DNA from 2 places in the Deinococcus maricopensis DSM 21211 genome. Region 1 is predicted to be linked to the other one. Evidence: riboswitches for the same ligand, from Rfam matches in the RefSeq annotation. Region 1 holds a riboswitch; the other holds the start of a gene.
The links. Region 1 has a riboswitch for thiamine pyrophosphate ahead of thiC (phosphomethylpyrimidine synthase ThiC). Riboswitches for the same ligand answer to the same signal wherever they lie in the genome.
Positions count from the first base shown of each region.

Region 2: another riboswitch for thiamine pyrophosphate. It lies ahead of DEIMA_RS04510 (thiamine ABC transporter substrate-binding protein); the one in region 1 lies ahead of thiC (phosphomethylpyrimidine synthase ThiC).

Region 1 is NC_014958.1:2,388,423-2,399,975, forward strand. It holds gene DEIMA_RS11115 (thiazole synthase) at 1-213, opposite strand, end outside; gene thiS (sulfur carrier protein ThiS) at 214-408, opposite strand; gene thiE (thiamine phosphate synthase) at 405-1,061, opposite strand; gene thiC (phosphomethylpyrimidine synthase ThiC) at 1,058-2,959, opposite strand; TPP riboswitch at 3,034-3,148, opposite strand; gene DEIMA_RS11135 (SDR family NAD(P)-dependent oxidoreductase) at 3,241-4,101, shown strand; gene thiD (bifunctional hydroxymethylpyrimidine kinase/phosphomethylpyrimidine kinase) at 4,098-4,883, shown strand; gene glgP (alpha-glucan family phosphorylase) at 5,014-7,524, shown strand; gene DEIMA_RS11150 (EamA family transporter) at 7,620-8,495, shown strand; gene DEIMA_RS11155 (M15 family metallopeptidase) at 8,499-9,311, opposite strand; gene DEIMA_RS18280 (hypothetical protein) at 9,287-9,799, opposite strand; gene DEIMA_RS18690 (HRDC domain-containing protein) at 9,876-10,469, opposite strand; partial or broken gene recQ (DNA helicase RecQ) at 10,622-11,553, opposite strand, start outside.
Region 2 is NC_014958.1:973,145-984,697, reverse strand. It holds gene DEIMA_RS04530 (DsbA family oxidoreductase) at 1-248, shown strand, start outside; gene DEIMA_RS04525 (VOC family protein) at 235-861, opposite strand; gene DEIMA_RS04520 (NAD(P)/FAD-dependent oxidoreductase) at 858-2,120, opposite strand; gene DEIMA_RS04515 (NUDIX hydrolase) at 2,174-2,584, opposite strand; TPP riboswitch at 2,612-2,712, shown strand; gene DEIMA_RS04510 (thiamine ABC transporter substrate-binding protein) at 2,775-3,785, shown strand; gene DEIMA_RS04505 (ABC transporter permease) at 3,793-5,343, shown strand; gene DEIMA_RS04500 (ABC transporter ATP-binding protein) at 5,340-6,302, shown strand; gene DEIMA_RS04495 (GNAT family N-acetyltransferase) at 6,518-6,979, shown strand; gene DEIMA_RS04490 (hypothetical protein) at 7,031-7,525, shown strand; gene DEIMA_RS04485 (AAA family ATPase) at 7,509-8,519, opposite strand; gene DEIMA_RS04480 (nicotinamide mononucleotide transporter family protein) at 8,524-9,126, opposite strand; gene DEIMA_RS04475 (hypothetical protein) at 9,123-9,617, opposite strand; gene DEIMA_RS04470 (nicotinate phosphoribosyltransferase) at 9,702-11,090, opposite strand; gene DEIMA_RS04465 (ADP-ribosylglycohydrolase family protein) at 11,110-11,553, opposite strand, start outside.

The DNA.
Region 1 (11,553 bases):
GAGCTGCAGGCGGTCCAGGTCGAGGGCGTCGAGGAGGCCGTCGTGGCCGGGCGCGCCGAGCTCGACGCGGCGGATGGCGACGGTGACGATCTGCGCGCCGCTCGCGTCGATGGCGTCGCGCATGACGTGCAGGTCCGCGTACTTGCCGGTGCCGACCATCAGGCGGGACGTGAAGGTCTGACCGGCGATGGTGAGGGCGTCGGGGTGTGGCATTTAACCGCCTCCGGTGATGCGGACGATCTCGATGACGTCACGCTCGGTGAGTTCCCGGTCGGGGATGCGCGCGCCCGGGTAGAAGTCGTCGTTGACGGCCACGGCGACGCGCGCGGGGTCGACGCTGAGGGTGCGCAGCAGCCCCAGCAGGGTGAGGCCGGGCGCGAACGTGTGCGGCTGGCCGTTGACGGTCATGCGAGCACCGCCGGGCGGTCCAGCAGGCGGGCGAGGTCGCCCGCGGCCTGCGCGGGGTCGGGCGCGTCGAGGATGGCGCGGACGACGGCGAGGCGCGTGGCGCCCGCGCGGATCACGTCGGGCGCAGTGGCGTGGTCGATGCCGCCGATGGCGTACCAGGGCACGCCGGTGTGGTCCTCGGGGGCGTGCGCGGCGGCCCAGCGGACGTAGTCGAGCGTGGCGGGCGCGCGGCCCGGTTTGGTGGGCGTGGCGTACACGGGCCCGACCGCGAAGTACGCGGGGCGGTCCGCGAGGGCCGCTTCGGCATGGTCGGGCGCGTGCGTGCTGCGGCCGATGCGCAGGGCAGGCGCGAGGTCGCGCGCCCAGCGGGTGGGGAGGTCGGCCTGCCCGAGGTGCACGCCGGTCGCGCCGCTCGCGACGGCGACGTCCACGCGGTCGTTGATGAACAGCGGGACGCGCCGCGCGTGCGCGAGGTCCCGCACACGTTCCGCGAGGCGGATGTACGGCACGGCCTCCCAGCCTTTGCAGCGGAGTTGCAGGGTGTCCACGCCGCCGTCGAGGGCAGCGGCGATGCGGGCGAGAAAGTCGGCTTCCGCCTGCCCGTCGCGCGGGGTGGCGACGAGGTACAGGCGCCCGAGGGGGAACGGCGTCACGTGGTGACCTCCTCCGGGGCGCTGCGGTACAGTTCGCCGCCGCCCTCGCGGAACTCGCGGGCTTTGTCCTGCAGGCCGAGCAGGACGTCGTCGGCGCGCAGGTCGTGGCTGAGTTTCATGCTGCAGAAGTGCGGGCCGCACATGCTGCAGAAGTGCGCGGTCTTCGCGGCTTCGGCGGGCAGGGTGGCGTCGTGGAACGCGCGGGCGCGTTCCGGGTCGAGGGCGAGGTTGAACTGGTCCTCCCAGCGGAACTCGAAGCGGGCCTTGCTGATGGCGTTGTCGCGGGCCTGCGCGCCGGGCACGCCCTTGGCGAGGTCGGCGGCGTGCGCGGCGAGGCGGTACGCGATGACGCCGTCGCGCACGTCGTTCTTGTCGGGCAGGCCGAGGTGCTCCTTGGGCGTGACGTAGCACAGCATGCTGACGCCCATCCAGCCGATCACGGCGGCGCCGACGGCGCTGGTGATGTGGTCGTACGCGGGCGCGACGTCCGTGACGAGCGGCCCGAGCGTGTAGAACGGCGCTTCGCCGCACACCTGCAGCTGACGGTCGACGTTTTCCTGCAGGAGGTGCAGCGGGACGTGGCCGGGCCCTTCGATCATGGTCTGCACGCCCAGTTCCTGGGCGATTTTGGTGAGTTCGCCGAGCGTGTCGAGTTCCGCGAACTGCGCGGCGTCGTTCGCGTCCTCGATGCTGCCGGGGCGCAGGCCGTCGCCGAGGCTGAAGGTCACGTCGAACGCGGCCATGATTTCGCAGATCTCGCGGAAGTGCGTGTACAGGAAGTTCTCCTGGTGGTGCGCGAGGCACCATCTCGCGAGGATGCTGCCGCCGCGCGAGACGATGCCGGTGCGGCGGCGCACGGTGAGCGGCAGGTGCGCCAGGCGCACGCCGGCGTGCACGGTGAAGTAGTCCACGCCCTGCTCGGCCTGCTCAATGAGGGTGTCGCGGTACACGTCCCAGGTGAGGGCCTCGGGGACGCCTCCGACCTTTTCGAGCGCCTGGTAGATGGGTACGGTGCCGATCGGGACGGCGCTGTTGCGGACGATCCACTCGCGCGTCTGGTGAATGTGCTTGCCGGTGGAGAGGTCCATGACGGTGTCGGCGCCCCAGCGGGTGGCCCACACGAGCTTCTCGACCTCGTCGGCGACGCTGGCCTTCACGGCGCTGTTGCCGATGTTCGCGTTGACTTTCACGCGGAATGCCCGGCCGATGATCATCGGTTCGAGTTCCGGGTGGTTGATGTTCGCGGGGAGCACGGCGCGGCCGCGGGCGATTTCGGCGCGGACCACTTCGGGCGTGATTTCGCGCGGCATCTGGAAGCCCAGGGCGTTGCCGGGGTGCTGGTGGCGCAGCTCGAACGCTTCGGCCTGGCGGAGGGCCTCGCGGATCGCGACGAATTCCATTTCGGGCGTGATGACGCCCGCGCGGGCCGCCTGGAGTTGCGTGATGGTCCGGCCCGCGCGGGCGCGGCGGATGGTGTGCGCGCCGGGGTAGCGGAGGTCGGCGAGGTCCGCGCGGGCGTTCTGCGCGCGGGTGTACGCGCTGGTCGCGCCCGGCAGCGTGTGGAGGTCGGGGTGGTTGTGTAGCCAGGGCCGGGCGTGCGGCAGGCCAGCGTGCAGGTCGAGGGGCGCGTCCGGGTCGGTGTAGGGGCCGCCCGTGTCGTACACGCGGACGCTGGGGTTCGGGGTGTGGCGCGCGAGGCCGCCGATCATCTCGACGGTGGGCGTCAGGTCGATTTCGCGGTGCGGGACGCGCACGTCCGGGTAGCGGGTGCCGGGCGTGTACACCTTGCGGCTTGCAGGAAACGGGCCGGTCGTGAGGGTCTGTTCGGTGGGCGTCTGGCTGGTGGGGGCGCGGGCTGAGCTTTCGGTGCGCGCCGCCCGTTCGGTGGTGTTCGTCATGCGAGTCCCCTCCTGTGGGTGGCGCGGAGGGGAAACGCAGGGTCACGCGGGGCCCATGGGTAGGCCGGGGCGACCAGTTGCGCCTGTCACGCTCCCTCCGCTGGTGTGAACCAGATCAGGTTCCTAGGGTCAGGCCGCTGTGCTCGGCCCTCTCAGCCCCCGCGTATGGGGACACCCCTGGTGACAGCACAGAAGTACCACTCCCGGCGGGGCGCGTCAAATGCGGCGGGCGCGTGGCATGCTGGGAAGCCCCCATTCCTGCGCACGCTGGAGGTTCACGGATGAGCAAACCCCTGACTGGAACGATCGCGCTCGTGACGGGCGCCAGCCGAGGTGTCGGGCGCGGCGTGGCGCTCGGGCTGGGCGAGGCGGGCGCGACGGTGTACGTGACCGGCCGGACCCTGAGCGGCCGGAACCCGGACCTGCCGCGCCTGGCGGGCAGCCTGGAGGAGACGGCCGAGGAGGTCACGCGCCTTGGCGGGCGGGGCGTGGCGGTGCGCTGCGACCACCGGGACGACGAGCAGACGCGCGTGGCCGTGGAGCGCGTCCGCGCGGAGCATGGCCGCCTGGACGTGCTGGTGAACAACGTGTGGGGCGGGTACGAGGGCCTGCACGCGTGGGATGAGCGCGGGCGGACGTGGGGCGCGCCGTTCTGGACGCAGCCGCTCTCGCTGTGGGACGAGATGTTCGGCGCGGGCGTGCGCGCGCATTACGTGACGAGCAGCCTGTGCGCGCCGCTGCTGATCGAGGCGCGCGGGCTGCTCGTGAACATCTCGTTTTTCGCGGCGTTGCGGCACCGCGGTACCGAGAACATCCCGTACTTCCTGGCGAAGGGCGCGGATGACCGCATGGCGCTCGCCATGGCGAATCACCTGCGTCCGCACGGGGTGACGGCGGTGTCGCTGTACCCGGGGCTGGTGAGGACGGAGGGCGTGCTGCTCGCGCCGGAGGGAGCGTTCGAGTTCAGCAATTCGGAGTCGCCGCAGTTCCTGGGGCGCGTGATCGCGGCGTTCGCGGGGGACGCGGGACGGCTGGAGCGGTCTGGGCAGGTGCTGGTCGCGGCGGAGCTGGCTGAGCACTATGGCGTGACGGACGTGGACGGCGCGCGGCCCCGGTCGATCCGGGCGGAGTACCTCCCGTGACGCCGGTGGCGTTGTCGGTGGCGGGGTGGGATTCCGGCGGGGGCGCAGGGGTCGGCGCGGACCTACAGGTGTTCCGCGCGCACGGCGTGCACGGCGTGGGCGCGGTGACGCTAGTGACGGCGCAGAACACGCTGGGCGTGCAGGCGGTACAGGTCATGGACCCGGCGCTGGTGCGGGCACAGCTGGAGTCGGTGCTGTCGGATTTCCCGGTGGGGGCCGTGAAGGTCGGGGCGTTGGGGAGCGCGGGGGTGGTGCGCGCGGTTGCCGAGGTGCTGCGGGCGGTGCGGGTGCCGGTGGTGGTGGACCCGGTGCTGGTGAGCACGAGCGGGCGGGCGTTGCTGGCGCCGGACGCGCTGGAGGTGTTCCGGCGGGAGTTGCTGCCGCTGGCGGCGCTGGTGACGCCGAACCTGCCGGAGGCGGAGGTGCTGCTGGGGTGGCCGGCGGGCGCGCTGTCGGGCGGCCTGCCGGTGGAGTGGGCGGCGCCCTGGCCGGCGCTCGTGAAGGGCGGGCATGGGCTGGGGGACGTGCTGGTGGACGTGCTGGCGCTTCATGGGATGCGGCGGGCGCTGACGGCGGCGCGGCGGGAGTCCCGGCATACGCACGGGACGGGGTGCGCGCTGTCGAGCGCGGTGGCGGCGCGGCTGGCGTGCGGTGAGGGCCTGGTGGAGGCCGTGACTGGAGCGCACGCGTACGTGCAGGCGGCGCTGGCGGGGGCGCCTGGGTTGGGCGCGGGGCATGGGCCGTTGGGAGTGCCAGTGGTGGGGGTGGGAGCGCCTTCATAAAGGGCGTGGGGGGGTGGGGTCTGCGCGGGGTAGTGCGGCGGCGTGGGTGGAGAGGTGTGAGAACCTTAAATGTTCATGAGGAGGCTCTCATCCGCTGGGGCGCTGGCGTGATCGTGTAAGCTACTTCGGTATGAAGACCATCGGGAAAGTCACCGTGCTGCCCAAGCTACCGGACGCGATTGCGCGCCTGAGCGAGCTGGCGTACAACGTGTATTGGTCATGGACCCCACGAGCGCAGGAGTTGTATCAGGCGCTGGATCCTCAAATTTGGGAGCGCTTCCAACATAACCCGGTGCGCACCCTCCTCGAAGTGCCGCGCGCCCGCCTCGACGCCGTCGCCGCCGACCCCGACTACCTCGGGCGCTACACGAAAGTCATGGCCGACTTCGACGCCTACATGGGCAAGAAGGACACCTGGGCCGCCCAGAACGCCGCCGCGCTCGGCCGCGTCGCGTACTTCAGCATGGAGTACGCCTTCCACGAAAGCCTCCCCATCTACTCCGGCGGCCTCGGCGTCCTCGCCGGCGACCACTGCAAGAGCGCCAGCGACCTCGGCCTCCCCTTCGTCGCCGTCGGCCTGCTCTTCCACCAGGGCTACTTCCGCCAGAGCATCAACAAGGACGGCTGGCAGGAAGAAGCCTACGACACCCTCGACCTCACCACCCTCCCCATCACGCCCGCCCGCGACGCGTTCGGCGTGGAAGTGCGCTTCAGCATGCCCATCCAGGGCCGCCAGGTGTTCATCCGCGTCTGGGAACTCAAGGTCGGCCGCATCCCCGTCTACCTCCTCGACACCAACGTCCCCGAAAACGACGACCACGACCGCCAGCTCACCGCCCGCCTGTACGGCGGCAACCAGGAATGGCGCATCCAGCAGGAGCTGATCCTCGGCGTCGGCGGCGTGCGCGCGCTGCGCCTGCTCGGCGTGGACGCGAACGTCTTCCACATGAATGAAGGGCACGCCTCGTTCCTTGGCCTGGAACGCATCCGCGAACTCGTCGCAGGCGGCCTGGACTTCCGCACCGCCCTCGAAGCGGTCGCGAGCGGCACGCTGTTTACCACGCACACGCCCGTCCCCGCCGGGAACGACGCGTTCGCACTCGACCTGATGGACCGCTACCTCGGCGAGTGGCCCGCGCAGCTCGCCACCAGCCGCGAGGAACTGTACGAACTCGCCCGCCACGACCAGACCTGGGGACAGAGCTTCAGCATGACCGTTCTCGCGCTGCGCCTCTCGCGCGCCGCGAACGGCGTGTCCGAACTGCACGGCGACGTCAGCCGCAAGATGTGGAACTTCCTGTTCGACGGCGCCAGCGAGCGCGAGGTGCCCATCGGGCACGTCACGAACGGCGCGCACACCCTCACGTTCCTCTCCCAGAACCTCCGCGACCTGTACGACACCGCTCTCGCGAGCGACTGGACCGAACGCCTCGAAGACCCCGCCGTCTGGGAAGCCGTGAACAGCATCAGCGACGCCGACCTCGCCCGCGTGCAGGCCGAACAGAAGATGGACATGATCCGCTTTGTGCGTGAGCGTCTGCGCGTTCAGGCGGAACGCAACGGCGCGAGCGCCGCCGACATCGCCGCGACCGAGGACGTCCTCTCCCCCGACGCGCTCATCATCGGCTTCGCGCGCCGCTTCGCGACGTACAAACGCGCCACGCTGCTGTTCCGCGACAAGGCCCGCCTCGCGCGCCTCGTGAACGACCCGGAACGACCCGTGCAGTTCGTGTTCGCCGGCAAGGCCCATCCCGCCGACAACCCCGGCAAGGCGTTCATTCAGGAGATCTACCGCGTCAGCCAGGAGCCCGAGTTCAAAGGCAAGATCGTCATCCTGGAGAACTACGACATGCATGTCGCCCGGCACCTCGTGCAAGGCGTGGACGTGTGGCTCAACAACCCGCGCCGCCCGCTCGAAGCGTCCGGCACCAGCGGCATGAAGGCGTCGTTCAACGGCTCCCCGAACTTCAGCGTCCTCGACGGCTGGTGGCGCGAAGGGTACGACGGCACGAACGGCTGGCCCATCGGCGACGAACGCGAGTACGCCGACCTCAACAGCCAGGACGACGCCGACAGCTACAGCATGTACGAAACCCTCGAGAAGGACATCGTGCCGCTGTACCACCGCCGCGACGCGCAGGGCTTCAACCACGACTGGCTCGCCATCAGCCGCCGCGCCATGGTGACCGTCAGCCCGCAGTACAGCATGCAGCGTCAGGTCATCGACTACGTCCAGAAGTACTACCTGCCGCTCACCAAACGCGCCGCCACCGTGAACGCGAACACCCGCACGCTCGCGCGCGAGATTGGCAGCTGGAAGACCTGGGTGCGGCAGCAGTGGCCGCACGTGCAGCTCACCGCGAACGCGCAGATGCCCGCCAGCATCGAGCCCGGCCAGACGGTGCGCGTGACGGCGCACGTGCAGCCCGCCGGCATCCAGACCGGCGAGATCCTCGTGGAGGCCGTGCTGGAACGCGGCGACGAGCGCAGCCGCGTGCCCCTGCACTTCACGGGCGACGGCAACTACGCCGCGGACCTCCCCCTCAACGAGAGCGGCCTGTACGCCATCGGCGTGCGCGCCTTCCCGGTGTACCCGGGCCTCAGCAGCGAGTTCGAGACCGGCCTCGCCAAGTGGGCCTGACCCGACAGGCCTGAAGTGGGGGCGCGGCGCGCCGCGCCCCCACTTTGTTAGAAGGCCCCGGTGCGCCGCGCCCGCTGCGGCGTATTGTGGCGGGCGTGACTCGCGCTGTACCGACCGCTGCCCTTCCCCCCATTCCCGCCGTGCTGCTCGCCATCCTGAGCGTGCAGGGCGGCGCCGCCATCGCCAAGGGCCTGTTCCCGGCGCTCGGTCCGGCCGGGACGACCGGCATCCGCATCGCGCTGTCCGCCCTGGTGCTGCTGGCGGTGTTCCGCCCGCGCCTGCGCGGCCTCACGGGCGAGCAGTGGCGCGCGGTGGTGCCGTACGGCGTGGCGCTGGGCGTCATGAACCTGACCTTCTACCTCGCGCTCGCCCGCATCCCCCTGGGGCTCGCGGTGACGCTGGAGTTCGTCGGACCGCTCCTCGTCGCGGTGTTCGGTTCGCGCCGCGCCCTGGATTTCGTGTGGGTGGCGCTCGCCGGCGCGGGCATCGCCCTGATTGCCCCGTGGGGCGGCCGGGGCGGGCTGGACGGCCTGGGCGTGCTGCTGGCGCTCGTGGCGGGCGCGTGCTGGGGGGCGTACATCCTGCTGGGCGGGCGGGTGTCGCGCGTGTTCGGCGGCGCGGACGGCGTGGCCACGGGCATGCTGTTCGCGGCGCTGGCGGGGCTGCCGTTCGCACTCGCGAGCGGCCACTGGGGCGCGCTCACGCCGGGTGTGTTCGCGGCGGGGCTGGGTGTGGCGCTGCTGTCAAGCGCACTGCCGTACTCGCTGGAGATGATCGCGCTGCGCGCACTGCCCGCGCGGACGTTCGGCATCCTGATGAGCCTGGAACCGGCCGTGGCGGCCCTGTGCGGCCTGCTGTTCCTGAACGAGCACCTGAGCGTCCCGCAGTGGGTGGCGGTGGCGTTCGTGATCGCCGCGAGCGCCGGCGCGACCCTCACGGCCCGCCGCGCCACCGCGCCCGTGGAAGCCTGAGGGTCACGGGCAGCGCGCGAGTTCCGGGCGGTACTCGAAGTGCATGGTGTCGTAGTGGTACCAGCGGCCACCCCACACGAACCCGTGGCGCTCGAACGTGTGCACGATCCCGGCCGGGAAACGGTTGCGGTACGGAATGCCGCGCGCGCCCTCGCGGTGCCCGTCCCACTGCCAGTACGCACTCATGCGGGTGTTCAGGTCGATGGCGATGCCGTAGCTGTGCGCGCTGAGGCGCGGCGTGCCCGCCACGGTTCGCCACAGGAACGTCCCGGCGCTCGGCGTGAGGAACGCGCGCCAGTCCGGGTGCTGGGGCAGCTGCGCGGCGAGGTCCCGCGCCACCGCTTCGAGCGCGCGGTCCGCGCCGTTCACGGTCGTGAATGCGAGGCGCTGCCCGAACCAGTTCACGGCGCGCAGGTGCGCGCTGACCTGCGCGCTGCTGCTGCCGTACAGGCGGCGGAAGAACGCGTCATCGCGGGCGCGACCCGGGTCCTCGAGGTACGCGGGGGGGCGCAGGGGCGCGCACGCCGGGTAGGGTGTACGGAGCTGCGCCCGCAGGTCGGCGTGGTTCAGGCGGTCGGTGTACGACCCGCTCGTTGCGCCCGCGCGGGTGACGGGGGTGCGCGTCCCGTCCGGCCAGACGACGGCGTCGGCGTCGGCGCGGAGTTGCGCGTCCGGGTACGCGCGCACCACGGCCTCGGCGAGCTGGGCGTCGGTGGGCGCGGTCGGCGCGGCCACGCCGAGGCTGCCGCCCAGCAGGAGCAGCCGGACCACGCGGGCGCAGCGGGCGGCCTTCAGGGCGTGCAGAAGTTGATCCACGGCGCCTGCCCGGGAACGCCATTTCGGCGCAGGGTCACGATGGCGTTGGCCTCGGCTCCGTGTTGGTACTCCAGCTCCAGCGGCCCGAACGCACGGCTCGCACCACGGACGGCGGTGTTCTGCGCGCTCAGCCACGCGAGCATGTCGGCCTTGCGGGCGGGATTGATGTTGAAGCACTTCAGGGCGAACGCCACCGTGACTTCACCGAGCAGGCCGCGTTCGGTGAGCGTGAGGGGGTCCTTGCCGAGGGACAACTCGATTGCATTCAGGCGGTTCTGGTTGGTGTACGAAGCGCCGCTCAGGTTCACGTTCAACCCCGCGCTGTTCGGGTGACGGTAGGTAAAGGCGTACTCCGACTCGATCCGGTCAATGATCCCGAGGTTCTGAACGTTCGGCAGGCCCGCTAGGAAACGGCCGACGCTGATGCTCCCGGCGCTCGCGGTGGCGCACGCGAGTGCCGAGGCGGTGAGGAACACATGGCGCTTCATGCGCGGACGGTAGCACAGGGCGGGGCGGGCGCCACGCAGGTTTGCGTGGCGCCCGCCCCGCGGAACCGGGTGCGTCTTAGTCGGTGTGCGGCTGGTGCAGCGCGGCGTGGACGATCTTGAGGGCGTCGTAGTCGTACTGCCCACCGAGGGCTTCCCACAGGGGCTTGAGGCGGCCCTGCGCTTCGGGGTCGAGGGTTGCGTACGTCCGGGCGATGCGTTCCACATCGTCTGGGGTGAGGCGCGTGGCGTCCTCAGGCGTGACCGCGCCGGTGCGGGCGAGGTCCGCGAGGTGCCCGATGACCGTGGAACGCGCCAGGCCACGCTCGCGCGCGATGCTCGCAGGGTCGAGGCCCGCACGGTGCAGGCGCAGGGTGTCCGCGAGCGTGTCGCCGGTGCTGGCGCGCGGCGCGGGGGTGCTCACGTCGGCGGGCGAGGCAGGGGTCGCTTCGCCGCCGTGCTGGATGACGACGTTCAGGAACCGCTCGCCGTACTGGGCGAGGCGCGCTTCACCGACGCCGCGGATGGCGGCGAGGGCGTCGAGCGCCTGAGGTCGGCGCGCGGCGATCTCGTCGAGGGTGGCGTTCGGAAAGATCGTGAACGGCGCGCGGCCTTCCTCGCGGGCGAGGGTGGTGCGCAGGAACTTGAGTTTGGCGAGCAGGTCGCCGTCCACGGGCGGGAGGGCCGGGGCGGGCTCGGGGGTGGGCGCCGCGAGCAGCGGGGCGGGCGCGGTGGCGGCCGGGCGGGGGTGGTGCCGGCGCCAGCGTCCTGCAGGACCGTGAGGAAGCGGTCGCCGTACTGCTGGAGTTTGCGTTCGCCGACGCCGCTGATCGCGCCGAGCGCGGCGAGCGTCTGCGGGCGCGCCTCGGCCATGGCCTTGAGGGTGGCGTCGTGGAAGATGACGTACGGGGGCACGCCGCCCTCGCGCGCCAGGTCAAGGCGGGTGGTGCGGAGCGCGTCGAACAGCGCCTGATCCTCGGGCGCGAGCGTCGCCTGCGCCGCGCCGCGCGGCGCTTTCGCGCCCTTTTTGGGGGCGGGGTCGTCGCGGAGGGTCAGGGTCACTTCGCCTTTGAGCAGCGTGCGCGCCTGCGGCGTGGCGATCAGGCTGCCGTGCCCGTCGGCGTCGGTGGTGAGGTAGCCGAGGGCGGTGAGCTGGCGCAGCACGGCCCGCCAGGTTTTCTCGTCGTGGTCCTTGCCGACGCCGTACGTGGGGAGCTGGTGGTGGCCGAGCGCGCGGATGCGGGGCGTGTCGCGGCCCAGCAGGACGTCCGTGAGGTGCTGCGCGCCGAAGCGGTTGCCGGTGCGTACGGCGGCCGACAGGGCCATCTGGGCGGGGCGGGTGGCGTCCCAGGTGCGCGGCGGGTTCAGGCAGGTGTCGCAGTTCCCGCACGATTCGGCGCGGTCCTCGCCGAAGTATGCGAGCAGGCCCACGCGGCGGCACGCGGCGCTTTCGGCGTACGCGAGCAGCGCGTCGAGTTTGCGGCCTTCCACGCGTTTCACGTCGTCGGGCGCGGTGCTCTGCGCGAGCATGCGGCGGACGTTCACGACGTCCGCGAGGCCGTAGGCCATCCAGGCGGTGCTGGGCAGGCCGTCGCGGCCCGCGCGGCCGGTCTCCTGGTAGTAGCCTTCGAGGCTCTTGGGCAGGTCGAGGTGCGCGACGAAGCGGACGTTGGGCTTGTCGATGCCCATGCCGAATGCGACGGTGGCGACGACGATCAGGCCCTCCTCACGCAGGAAGCGCTCCTGGTGGAGGTCGC
Region 2 (11,553 bases), 1.4 Mb from region 1:
GCGCCGACGTGCTCGCGCGCCTCGCCGTGGAGGTCGGCGTGGACGAGGCGGACGTCCGCACGGTGCTCGCCGGGAACGCGTACGGGGCGGAGGTGGACGCCAGCCAGGGACTCGCGGCGCGTTCGGGCGTGCAGGGCGTGCCGTTCTACGTGCTGCGCGCGCAGTACGCGCTGAGTGGCGCGCAGCCGCTGGACACGATGCGCGGGGCGCTCGCGTGGGCGGCGGCGCAACCCCTCAGTCCAGCGTGACCGTCCCGGCGGGCGTGCGGAGCGTGGCCGTGAGGGCGGGTGCGCGGCCCGCCTGAATGGTCGCGGCCGCCCCGAGGCCCAGGGCGCCCAGGTGCGCGCGCAGGGCTTCCGCGTCCGGGCTGGTGAGCGTGAGCGCCTCAAGGCGCACGCCGGCGTCCGGCAGGCGGTCGGTGGGGTGCGCGCCGGCCCAGGCGATCAGGCTCGGGAGGACGCCGCCCAGCGGCAGGCGCCCGTCCGGCGGCACTGTGAGCGTCCAGGTGAGCGTTCCGCGCGCGAGGGCGAGCGGGTCGCCGTGCAGGCTGGCCCACTCGGGCTGCAGTTGGGGCACCTGCGCGACCCAGTGAATCAGGCGCGGGCGCTCCGCGAGACGCGCCCGCAGGTCCGGTGTGTCCAGGGCGAACCAGCGGGGGCGGGCCGGGGCGGGCGCGTCCGGGTTCACGGCGATGACCTCCAGGTACGCGCCGCCGCCCAGGGTCAATAGGGCGTTGTGCGTGCCGAACAGCGGGTGCTCCCCGCCGGGCTGCAGGGGCACACCCAGACGCCCTTCGAGCCAGGCCACGCCCTCCGGCAGGGTGCGCGCCGCCACCACGAGGTGGTCGAGGGCGGCGGTCACGCGCCCCTCGGGCGGCTCATGCCGGCGGCGTCGTTCAGGAGGATCGCGGCGGCCTTCTCGCCGCTCTCCATGGCGCCCTGAATGCTGCTCATGCTGGTGACCTCCGAGGCGATCAGCACGCCCGGCAGGGCCGTGCCGTGCCCGGGCAGCGTGGCGGCGTACTCGGGCGGCTGCGGGTACTGCGCGTGCGCGAGGCGCTCCACGCGGAGCGTCCGCCAGGCGTGCACGCCCGGGCCGTACCACCCGCGGAGTTCCTCGCGCACGCCGGCGTCAAGGGCGTCGTCGTGCAGGTCGGGATGGCCGAGCACCGTGACGGTCAGGAGGTGCTGCCCGCCAGGCGCGCGGCCCGGCAGGGCGTGGCTGGTCCAGTGCGCGTTGTTGATGAGGCCGGGCGCGGTGTTCAGGATCAGGCGGGGCTGCGCTGTGGGCGCGTCCGGTGCCGCGTAGTACAGGTACGTGGCGGGGACGCTGCCGAGGTGCACGCGCTCACGGGTCAGGCGCGCGATTTCCGGCGGGTCGGCCGCGACGATGACGTTGCGCGCTTCAAGGTCGCCGGCGTTCGTGAGGACGGTCACGCCGCCCGCGTGCGGGTGGAGGCTGTGGACCTGCACGCGGCACATGACGTGCAGGCCGCGCGCGAGCTGACGGGGAATCTCGCGCATGCCGCGCCGCGGGATGGCCGCCTGGCCGTCCATGAGCATGCGGAAGTAGTAGCGGAACAGCCGGGCGCTGGTGGTCAGCTCGCGGTTCAGGAAGATGCCGCCGAAGAACGGGCGGAAGAACGCGTCGAGCGCGCGGTCACTGAAGCCGCGCGCGCGGAGGAACGCGTCGGTGCGCTCGTCCGGGCCGCGCAGGAGCGCGTGCGCGGGGCCCCGGCGCAGGTCGGCGGCCAGGTGCGCGACGCGCAGTTTGTCCGCCAGGGGGACGCTGCGCGCCAGCACGGTGCGGGTGAGGGCGGCGCGGTCGCGGATGGGGTCGCCGAGCACCTCGGCGTGCGCGCCCCGGCGGAGTTCCGCGCCGGGCGGCAGGGCGATCAGGTCGAGGGCGTGGAGGTTCAGGTGGCGGCGCACGGCGGGGTACGCGGTGAACAGCACCTGGAAGCCCGCGTCGTACGTGAAGCCGTCGTCGGTGTGCGTGTGCAGGCGACCGCCGGGGTGTTCGGCGGCGTCCAGAACGCGCACGTGGCGCCCGGCGCGCTGAAGGGCGCGTGCGGCGGTGAGACCCGCGAGGCCCGCGCCGATCACGAGGGTGTCCGTCATGAGCTGAGCGTAGCGTGCTCGGCGGGAGCGGGCGTGCGGACCTGAGTGCCGGCTTACAGGGTTTCGTCGAGGGGGCGGCGTTCACGCCAGTGGACGCGCAGGGCGCGCGGCAGCCACGGCAGCACAGCGCCGGGGAGGCTGTCCGGGTCCGCCCAGGTCACGGCGGTGGTGGCGTCCAGCGCGCGGGGCGTGCCCGGCAGGTCCTCCGCCAGGAAGAAGAAGCTGAGGCCGCGCCCCTCGGGCGTGCGGTAGTGCGTGACGCCCAGGGGCGCGAGCGCGTCCGGCCGGGCGAGCAGGCCAGTCTCCTCGTGCAGTTCGCGCGCGGCGGCGTCTGCGAGGGCCTCGCCGGGTTCGACCCGGCCGCCCGGCAGGCCCCACAGGCCCGCGTGCAGGCGGCCCGGCGCGCGCTGTCCCAGCAGGACGCGTCCGGCGCGCGTCACGACTGTCCACGCGAGCAGCTGCACGCCCTCATTTTGGCGCTATAGTGGCGCTGGCGTCACCGGGGGTGGCCCGCCGCAACGGCGGGTCTGAGAGAGTCCCCAGGAACCTGATCCGGCTCATACCGGCGGAGGGAGAGTGACAGGCCGCGCCCGAGCGGCGCGGCGCGGGCGTCGGCTCGACTCTCCCCTTCCCTGACGCGGAGGGGGTTTTCTTATGCGTAACATTCTGGTTTCCGTGGCCCTGATGGCCGGCGCAGCGCAGGCCGCAACCCTGACGGTCATCACGCACGACAGCTTCGACGTCGACAAGAAACTGGTCGCGGCGTTCGAGGCGCGCACCGGCAGCAAGGTCCGCTTCATTAAGGGCGGCGACGCCGGCGAACTGCTGAATAAACTGATCCTGACGCGCGGCGCGCCCCTCGCGGACGTCGTGTATGGCCTGGACAACAGCCTGCTGCCGCGCGCGCGCAGCGCCGGCCTGCTGGAAGCGTACAAGTCCCCGGCGCTCGCGAAGGTGCCCGCCCAGTTCCGCCTGGACGACGCGGGCCTGCTGAACACCGTGGATTACGGGTACGTGGCCCTGAACTACGACAAGGCGTACTTCGAGCAGAACAAGCTGGCACTCCCGAAATCCCTGGAGGACCTCGCGAAGCCCGAGTACGCGCGCCTGACGGTCGTGGAGTCCCCCGCGACCAGCTCCACCGGCCTGGCGTTCCTGCTGTCGACCGTGAACCACCTCGGGCAGGACCGCGCGATGCAGTGGTGGCGTGAGGCGCGCGCGAACGGCCTGCGCGTCACGCGTGGCTGGTCCGACGCGTACTACAAGGACTTCAGCCGTAACGGCGGCAAGTACCCCATCGTGCTGAGCTACGCCAGCAGCCCCGCCGCGGAAGTCGCGTACAGCGAGAAGCCCCTCACGGCCAGCCCCACCGCGAACCTGCTGCTGCCCGGCAGCACGTTCCTGCAGCTGGAAGGCGTGGGCGTCCTGAAAGGCACGAAGCAGCGCGCCCTCGCGCGGCAGTTCGTGGACTTCATGCTGTCCGGCGGTGTGCAGGCGGACTTCCCGACGCGCATGTGGGTGTACCCGGCCGTGAGCGGTGTGAAACTCGCCGACGTCTGGAAGTACGCGCAGAAGCCGGACGTGACCCCCGTGAAGGCGAACCTGCTGCAGAACCCGCAGGCGTTGGTGGACGCGTGGGTGACGCAGGTCCTGCGCGCCCGCTGAGGCGAACGTGAGCGGCCCACGCCGGGCGCTGGGGTGGCTGGTGGCCGCCCCGGCGCTCGCGTTCCTGCTGGCGTTCCTGGCGTTGCCGCTCGTGCGGGTGCTGCGCGAGGGCGGCGTCAGTGTGGGCGTGTGGGCGGACCCGTACTTCCGGGAGCGGCTCGCGTTCACGCTCGCGCAGGCGCTCGGCACGAGCGCGCTCGCCGTCACCATCGGCACGCCCCTCGCGTACCTGCTCTCCCGGTACGCCGTGCCGGGCAAGGCGACGTTCCTGCGGGCGCTGCTGCTGCCGTTCGTCACGCCGACGCTCGTGGCGGCGCTCGGGCTGCTCGCGCTGCTCGGCCCGCATGGCCTGCTGGGCGTGGACCTCAGCGACACGCCCGGACTCATCGTGCTCGGCAACCTGTTCTTCAACCTGCCCGTCATGATTCGCCTCGCGTACGCCGCGTTCGCGCGCGTGCCCGCGAACGCCCTGAACGCCGCGCGGACGCTCGGCGCGAGCGGCGCGCGCGCCGCGTGGACGGTGGCGGCCCCGCTCGCGCTGCCCGGCATCCTGGCGGGCGCGACGCTGGTGTTCCTGTACAGCGCCCTGAGTTTCGGCTTGCCGCTCGTGCTGGGCGGCGAGCGGTACGCGACGCTGGAGGTCGAGATCTACACCCTCACGGCGTACGAACTGCGCCTGTCCGAAGCGGGCGCGCTCGTCGGCGGGCAGCTGCTCATCACGCTGCTCGCCACGGGCGCGTACCTCTGGCTCGCCCGCACCAGCGGGGCCGTGCAGGCCACCCGGGCCCTGCCGCGCGCCCGCCGCGGAACGGCCGCGCTGCTGTACACGCTGCTGGCGCTGGTGGCCTTCATCTGCTTCGCGCCGCTGCTGGCCGTCACGTTCGGCAGCGTCCGCGGCACGGACGGCCTCACGGGGGCGTTCTGGGCGGGCCTGATCGCGCCGGACGCCGACCCGCCGCTCACGCTGCTGCTCGGCAACACCCTGCGTTTCGCGGGCCTCACGCTGCTCGGCGCGCTCACTGTGGGCGGCACGCACGCGCTCGGCGCGTGGCTCGCACGGTCCCGCACCCTCGACCTCCTGTCGCTGCTGCCGCTCATGGTGTCCCCCATCAGCCTCGCCGTCGGGTACCTGCTGCTGTACCCCACGCTCCGCGCGGAACTGCCGCTCCTGATCGCCGCCTACACCCTGCTCGCAGCGCCCCTCGTGACGCGCAGCCTGCTGCCCGCCCTACGGGCCGTGCCGCCACGCCTCACGGAGGCGGCGCGGACGCTCGGCAGCTCACCCCTGCGCGCGTGGGGCACCGTCACGCTCCCCCTCGTGCTGCCGGCGCTGCGGGGCGGCGGCGCGCTCGCGCTCGCCACGGTCCTCGGGGAGTTCGCCGCCACCCTCGTCCTGACCCGCCCGGAATGGGCGACGCTCAGCACCGCCATGTACGAACGGCTCGGGCGGCCCGGCGCGCAGAACCTCGGCGAGGCGTGCGCGCTCGCCACCCTCCTGATGCTCCTCGCTCTCGCTGCGTTCACGGCGCTCGACGGCGGAAAAGGCGAAATCACATGACCTCCATCCCTTTACAGACCAATGACCTCCGCAAGGCGTACGGGGCGACGCTCGCGGCGAACGACGTGAGCCTGCTCGTGCCCGCCGGGCGGACGCTGGCGCTGCTCGGCCCGAGCGGTTGCGGGAAGAGCACGGCGCTGCGCCTGATCGCGGGCCTGGAACGCCCGGACGCCGGGCGCGTGCGGCTCGGCGAGCGGGACGTCACGACGCTCCCGCCGGAAGCGCGGCACCTGGGTCTGGTGTTTCAGGATTACGCGCTGTTCCCGCACCTGAGCGTGCTGGGGAATGTGGCGTACGGCCCGCGCGCGCGCGGCGCTCGCCGGGCGGAAGCGGAGCGGCAGGCGCGGGACGCGCTCGCGCTGGTGGGCCTCGCGGACCTCGCGGGGCGGCGCGTGACGGAACTGTCCGGCGGGCAGCAGCAGCGCGTGGCGCTCGCCCGGGCGCTCGCGCCGCGCCCAGGGGTGCTGCTGCTCGACGAGCCGCTCAGCAATCTGGATGAGCAGTTGCGGCACAGGTTGCGCGAAGACCTGCGGTCCCTGTTCCGCACGGCGGGCGTGACGGCCCTGCTGGTCACGCACGATCAGCGTGAGGCGCTCGCGGTCGCGGATGATGTGGCGTTGATGCGGGCGGGCCGCGTGGTGCAGTCCGGCGTGGCCGCAGACGTGTTCGCGCGGCCCGCGACCGCGTGGGCGGCGGCGTTCCTGGGGCACCGGAACCTGCTGCCCGAGACTGGCGGGCAGGTGCGGCTGGTGCCGGAGGACGCCTTGCAGCTGGGCGACGGGGACGCGGCGCCGGTCCGCGCGCGCGTGCGGACCGACACGGGCGAGACGCTCACGGTGGACGCCCCCGTGGGTGCGTTGACGCTGGACCTGAGTGCGCGGGAGGCCGCAGGCGTAGGGAACACCCTGCGATTGCGGGTGCTGCCCGAGCGGACGGTGCTGCTGCCCGACGACCGCTGAGGCCCGTGCGCGGAGCACTCCAGGAGTGTGCTTCCGCCGTCGTGAGGTGAGGCTTCGTGCCGGAGCAGCTCGGACCGCCGCGCGCTGCTGGCCGTGGCCCGCGAGGGCGCCAGGCCGGCCGACCACGTGTTGGCCAGTTCCGCGCGTGGCCCACGCGGGCGCCCTGCGCAGTTTGGCCGATGTGACGGGCGCCTCGCCCCGATACGCTCCGAGGCATGACGTTCGAAGTCCGTCCGCTCACTCCTGCCGACTGGGTGCAGGTACGCCCGATGCTGCTCGACATGGGGTTCGTGGAGAACGAGGCCGCCCTCGCGGCCCGCTACCCGTCGTTCTGCGCGCGCAGCGACTGGGGGCTGCTCGGGGCGTTCGAGGGGGCGCGCCTGCTTGGGTACGCCGCTGCGCACGACCACGGCCAGCACCTGCGCAGTGGCGACGCGCACCGCAAAGCGTACCTGCACGACCTCTACACCCTCCCGGACGCGCGGCAGCGCGGCGTGGGCCGCGCCCTGATGCGCGCCGTAGAAGGCTGGGCACGCGCGCGGCCCGTGCGGTACGTCGAGTGGTACGCGAACACGCACTCCGCGAGCCCCGCGTACGAGCGCATGGGGTACGTGGGCGCGCCCAGCGGGCAGGACGGCTTCCTGTTCTTCGAGATCGATTTCGGCCCGCGCGCCTGAAGACCCGCAAGTTCGCCCCGGAACGCCCCGGGGGGTTCCTACAATCGAGCGGTGCTGCGTCCACCCCCGCTGATCCTCGTCGCGTCTGCCGCGCTCGCCGCCAGCCTGAGCGCCTGGCCCGCCGAGGCTGCCCCCAAGCCCTCCACCCGCACCACCATGATCAAACCGAACACCCGATTCCAGGCCGGACAGGTGTGGGCGTACCGCGCCCGACCGCAGGACCGCGGCGCGACCCTCACAGTCCTGCGGGTGGACGTCCACCCGCGCCTCGGCACGCTCGTCCACATCCGCCTGGACGGCCTGAACCTCCGCAACCCCTACACGCCCGGCGGCGTGCAGACGGACGTGCCCTTCCTGCCCCTGAGTGCCCGCGCCCTGGAGAGCAGCGTCACCTTCAACCTCCGCGACGACGCCCCCACCGGGGACTTCCAGAACGTGTACGACGAGTGGCGCGCCGCGTTCGACGACGGCGACGCGGGCGTGTGGAGCCTCCCCGTGCGCGACATCGTGGACGCCCTAGAAGACGCCATCAGGGGCGCGCGCTAGCAGCGCCCAGCACCCGGCCCGCCTGCGCCACGCGCGCCGTCACGTCGCCGCGCACCTCCGTGAACGGCGTGCCGCGCGTCCCGAGGTCCTGCAGGATAAACGCCTGCATCACGTCCCGCACGCTCGTGTTCGCCCGCCAGCCGTCCTGTTCGTGCGGCAGGTCCTCCGCGCACAGGAACGTGTGCGCGTACCGCTCGCGGCACGCGTCCGCGAGGGCGTGCAGTTCCGGCAGGGCCGTGCGCGTCAGCAGGTACGACCACATCAGCGTCGTCGCCGCATTCGTGTCCACGATCACCCAGCGGTGCACGCCCGGCGCGCGCGCCGACTCGTCCTCCAGCGCGCGGTGCCCGAGCGCGATCTCCAGGAAGTGCTCGGGCGTCAGGCGTCCATCCTCGCGTTCGTACACGTCCCGGCCGTACTCCCGCACCCACGTCGTGCCCAGCGCCTCCGCGAGCGCACGCGTCAGCGTGCTCTTCCCGGTGCTTTCCGCGCCCACCAGCACCACCCGCCGCACGAAATGCGCGTACACCCGCGGGTCCAGGAACGCCCGGTGCGCGTGCACGTCCGCGCGCAGCTGCGTCCCGCTGATCGGCACGGCCCGCCGCGCCGGGTCCACGCTCTCGTGCGCGCACCCGAGTTCACGCGCGAGCGGCTCGCCGTACGCTTCGCTCGTGAACACCACGTCCGGCTGCACACCCCAGTCGCCGAGCACGCGCCGCACGTACGCGCGGTGCACGTCGTCCGGCGAAGCGTCGAGCGGCGGGTTCGCTGCGTCCGGCAGCAGCTGAAGGTGCGGGAACGCGTGCGCGGGGTACAGGTCCCGTACCCAGCCGCGCCGCACGGGGCTCGGCATGCCCGGGAAGTCCGGGCGGGCGTACACCCACACGCTCACGCGGTCGCACACCGCGAGGGCCCGCTCGATCAGGAGCTGATGCCCCCGGTGCAGCGGCGCGAACTTCCCGATCACCAGCCCGTGCGCGTACCGGCCGGTCACGCGCTCACCCCTGCACCGGCGCGGGCGCCAGGCGCGCGCGCTCCTCGCGCCGCCACACGCCCCAGCCGTACACGCTCAGACCCGCCAGCACGAACTGCAACGCGAACAGCGCCCAGTACGCCGAATGCCAGTAGTACACGGCGCTGACGGCGTTCACGACGACCCACACCGGCCATGACCACGCCCACTTCCGCGTCGTCGCGAAGTTCGCCACCAGCGCCAGACTCACCGACGCGAACTGCACCCAGTTCCACGCCGCACTGAAATCCGTCACCGCGACCGTGTACCCGAACACCGCGAGGCTCGCCACCCACGTCACGCCGTACCACACTGGCTCGTTGAAGCGCACCTCCCCACGGTCCCGGCGGGCCTCCAGGTGCCACAGGTACAGCCCGTGCAGCCCGAAAATCAGGTACGTCACCTGCAGTCCTGCGAGCATCCACTGCCCTCCGCTCAGAAACAGCAGGAAGTACGGCAGCAGGCTCGCGTTCGACCAGTGCCAGTACGCGGCGCGCTTCCCGAACAGGTACAGCAGCGACACCAGGACGCACAGCGCGCCGGACACGTCCAGCAGCCAGGAGGGAAGATTCAGGCCAAGCACCGTCATTGAGGTGTCCTCCTCAGGGGTTCCGGCAGGTGGGTATCGGGGTCGATGTGGCCCTCGTACTGCTCGCCCACGTGATGCGCGAGCACGCGAATCGGCCCGCGAATGGCGGCGTTGAAGGCGCCGAGTTCCTCGGCGGGCACCCAGAGTTCCTGATGCCGGTCCTCGCGGCCCACGATCTGAATGGCGTAGCCCGTCGCCACGCGGGCGTCCACCTCGAACGCGGTGACGTACCCGACGGGCGGGGTGTTATGTCGGGCGTTCCAGTCCCGGGCGATCTCCTCGGCGTACGGGAAGTTCAGGACCGGGTAGAAGATCGGCTGGTCCGGCAGGCGCGGCGGGAACGCGCGGAAGTCGGTGTCGGCGATCAGCGTCAGCTCCTGCTCCCCGACGGGCCGGTAGAGCGTTACGGTCTCTCCCACGGGCGGCCAGGGTGCGGTGCGTTCGGTGTCCTTTGGGAACAGCGTGTCGAGCCAGCGGTCATCGCGGGTCATAGGTCGTCCCGGCTCCTCTGCGTATGCCAGCTGACCGCGTCGCTGAAGTGCGCGAATTCAAGGTGCACCTGAACGTCCGCGGGTTCACGCGCGCGCCCGGATGTCGTCGAGGGTGTCTTCGATGAGCAGTTCGCCGTCGCGGAAGACGTCGCGCATGAGGGTGCCTTCGAAGGGGACGTCGAAGTCGCGGTACTGTTTCGTGATCATGCGGCCGTCTTCGAGGGCGAGGTCGAGGACGCCGTCCTTGCTGCGTTTGCCGGGGTCGGTGACGGGGTCCTTGTAGATGGGTTGGTAGTGGCCGTCGATGATGGCGGCGCTGGCTTTGTACGCGAATTTCTGCGTGTCGCGGTCGACTTTCTGGAGGAGCGCGCCGCCCATGCCGAAGGCGATGTTTTCGGTGCTGAAGCCGTCGACGATGAGGGTCTGGATGATTTCGCGGATGCTGTCTTCGTCGACGCCGTCGCCCTGGATGACGCGGACGTTGCGGAGGATCTTGAAGCCTTTGGTGTTGGTGTCGGTGCCGAATTTGCTGGCGAGGGCGTTGATGGTCATGCGGACCATGGCGGCGGGGTTGCCGCTGTCGGGGCGGATGACGACGGTGGCGCCGCTGTCGATGATCTGCTGGCGGAGCGTTTCGCCCCAGTGGTTCACGAGGGCGTTTTTGAGGTCGTAGCTGTCGCTGACGACGGCGACGATGCCGCCGGGTTTCGCGAAGTGCTTCAGGATGTTGCGGTAGGCGTCGACTTCGTGGTCTTTGCCCCAGCTGGTGATGGTGCTGTGTTCGGCGGCGGGGATGCTGTAGCCGGCGATGTCGGCGCCGTAGTCGTTGCGGGCGACGCGGAGGGCTTCGAGGGTGTCGGTGCCCATGAAGTTCACGAGGTGCGCGAGGCCGCCGATGCCGGCGCTTTCGCGGCTGCTGACGCCACGTGAGCCGAAGTCGTGGAGTTTGAAGGGGAGTTCGCGTTCGGCGTGGTCGCTGGTCTGTTCGAGGGCGGCGCGGATGATTTCGCGCAGGTAGTAGCTTTGGGTGGCGACGGTGGTGGGGTACCAGACGCGCATGAGGGCCGTTTCGAACCAGCCGACGAGCCAGGGCAGTTCGGGGTCGGTGTTGGTGACGGTCATGAGGGCGTTGCGGACGGGCACGAGGGTGCCTTCGGGGACGGCGCGGACGTGGAGGGGGAGGCGGCCACCGTGGTGGTTGACGATGCGCATCCAGCCTTCGTACGGGAAGGGTTCGCCGTGCGCTTCGATGAGCGTGCGGGCTTCGTCGACCATGTCCTGGGTGATGCGTTGGGTGAGGGTGCGGCGCAGGATGTACTGCAGGCCGAAGAAGCGGGTGGCGGGGTATTTGCCGCCGCGGGATTCGAGGTAGGAGTGCAGGCGGGTGGTGCCGTGGGGGTACTGCAGGAAGTGGCTGGATTTGTAGCTGTCGGTGTCGAGGATGACGTTGTGGTCGCTGAGGCGCTGGGGCATGGCGGGGGTCCTTTCGGGGTTAGGTGTGGAGGGCAGCGTACTGGTCGCTGAGGGTGGTCAGTTCGTCACGGTATTCGATGCGGTCGGCCCAGTCGGGGGGGAATGCGGCGTGGCCGTGGTGGGCGCCGAGGAGGGCACCGGCGATGCAGGCGATGCTGTCGCTGTCGCCGCGGGTGGCGCGGGCGCGGGTGAGGGTGTCGTGCGGGTCGCCGTTGGCGCTGGCGTAGCAGAGGGCGGCGGTGGCGAGGGCTTCTTCGGCGATCCAGCCTTCGCCGGTGAGGTCGCAGGGGTCGAGGTGGGGGGAGAGGGGGCGGGGGGCGGCGGCGCGCAGGTGCGTGAGGACGCGTTCGCACTCGGCCCAGCCGCGCGTGATGTACGCGTCGGGTGAGGGGTCGTGCGTGTGTGTCCAGAGGTCACCGAGCCACGCGTGGGGGTAGTGGTGGCGGCGTTCGGTGGCGTACTG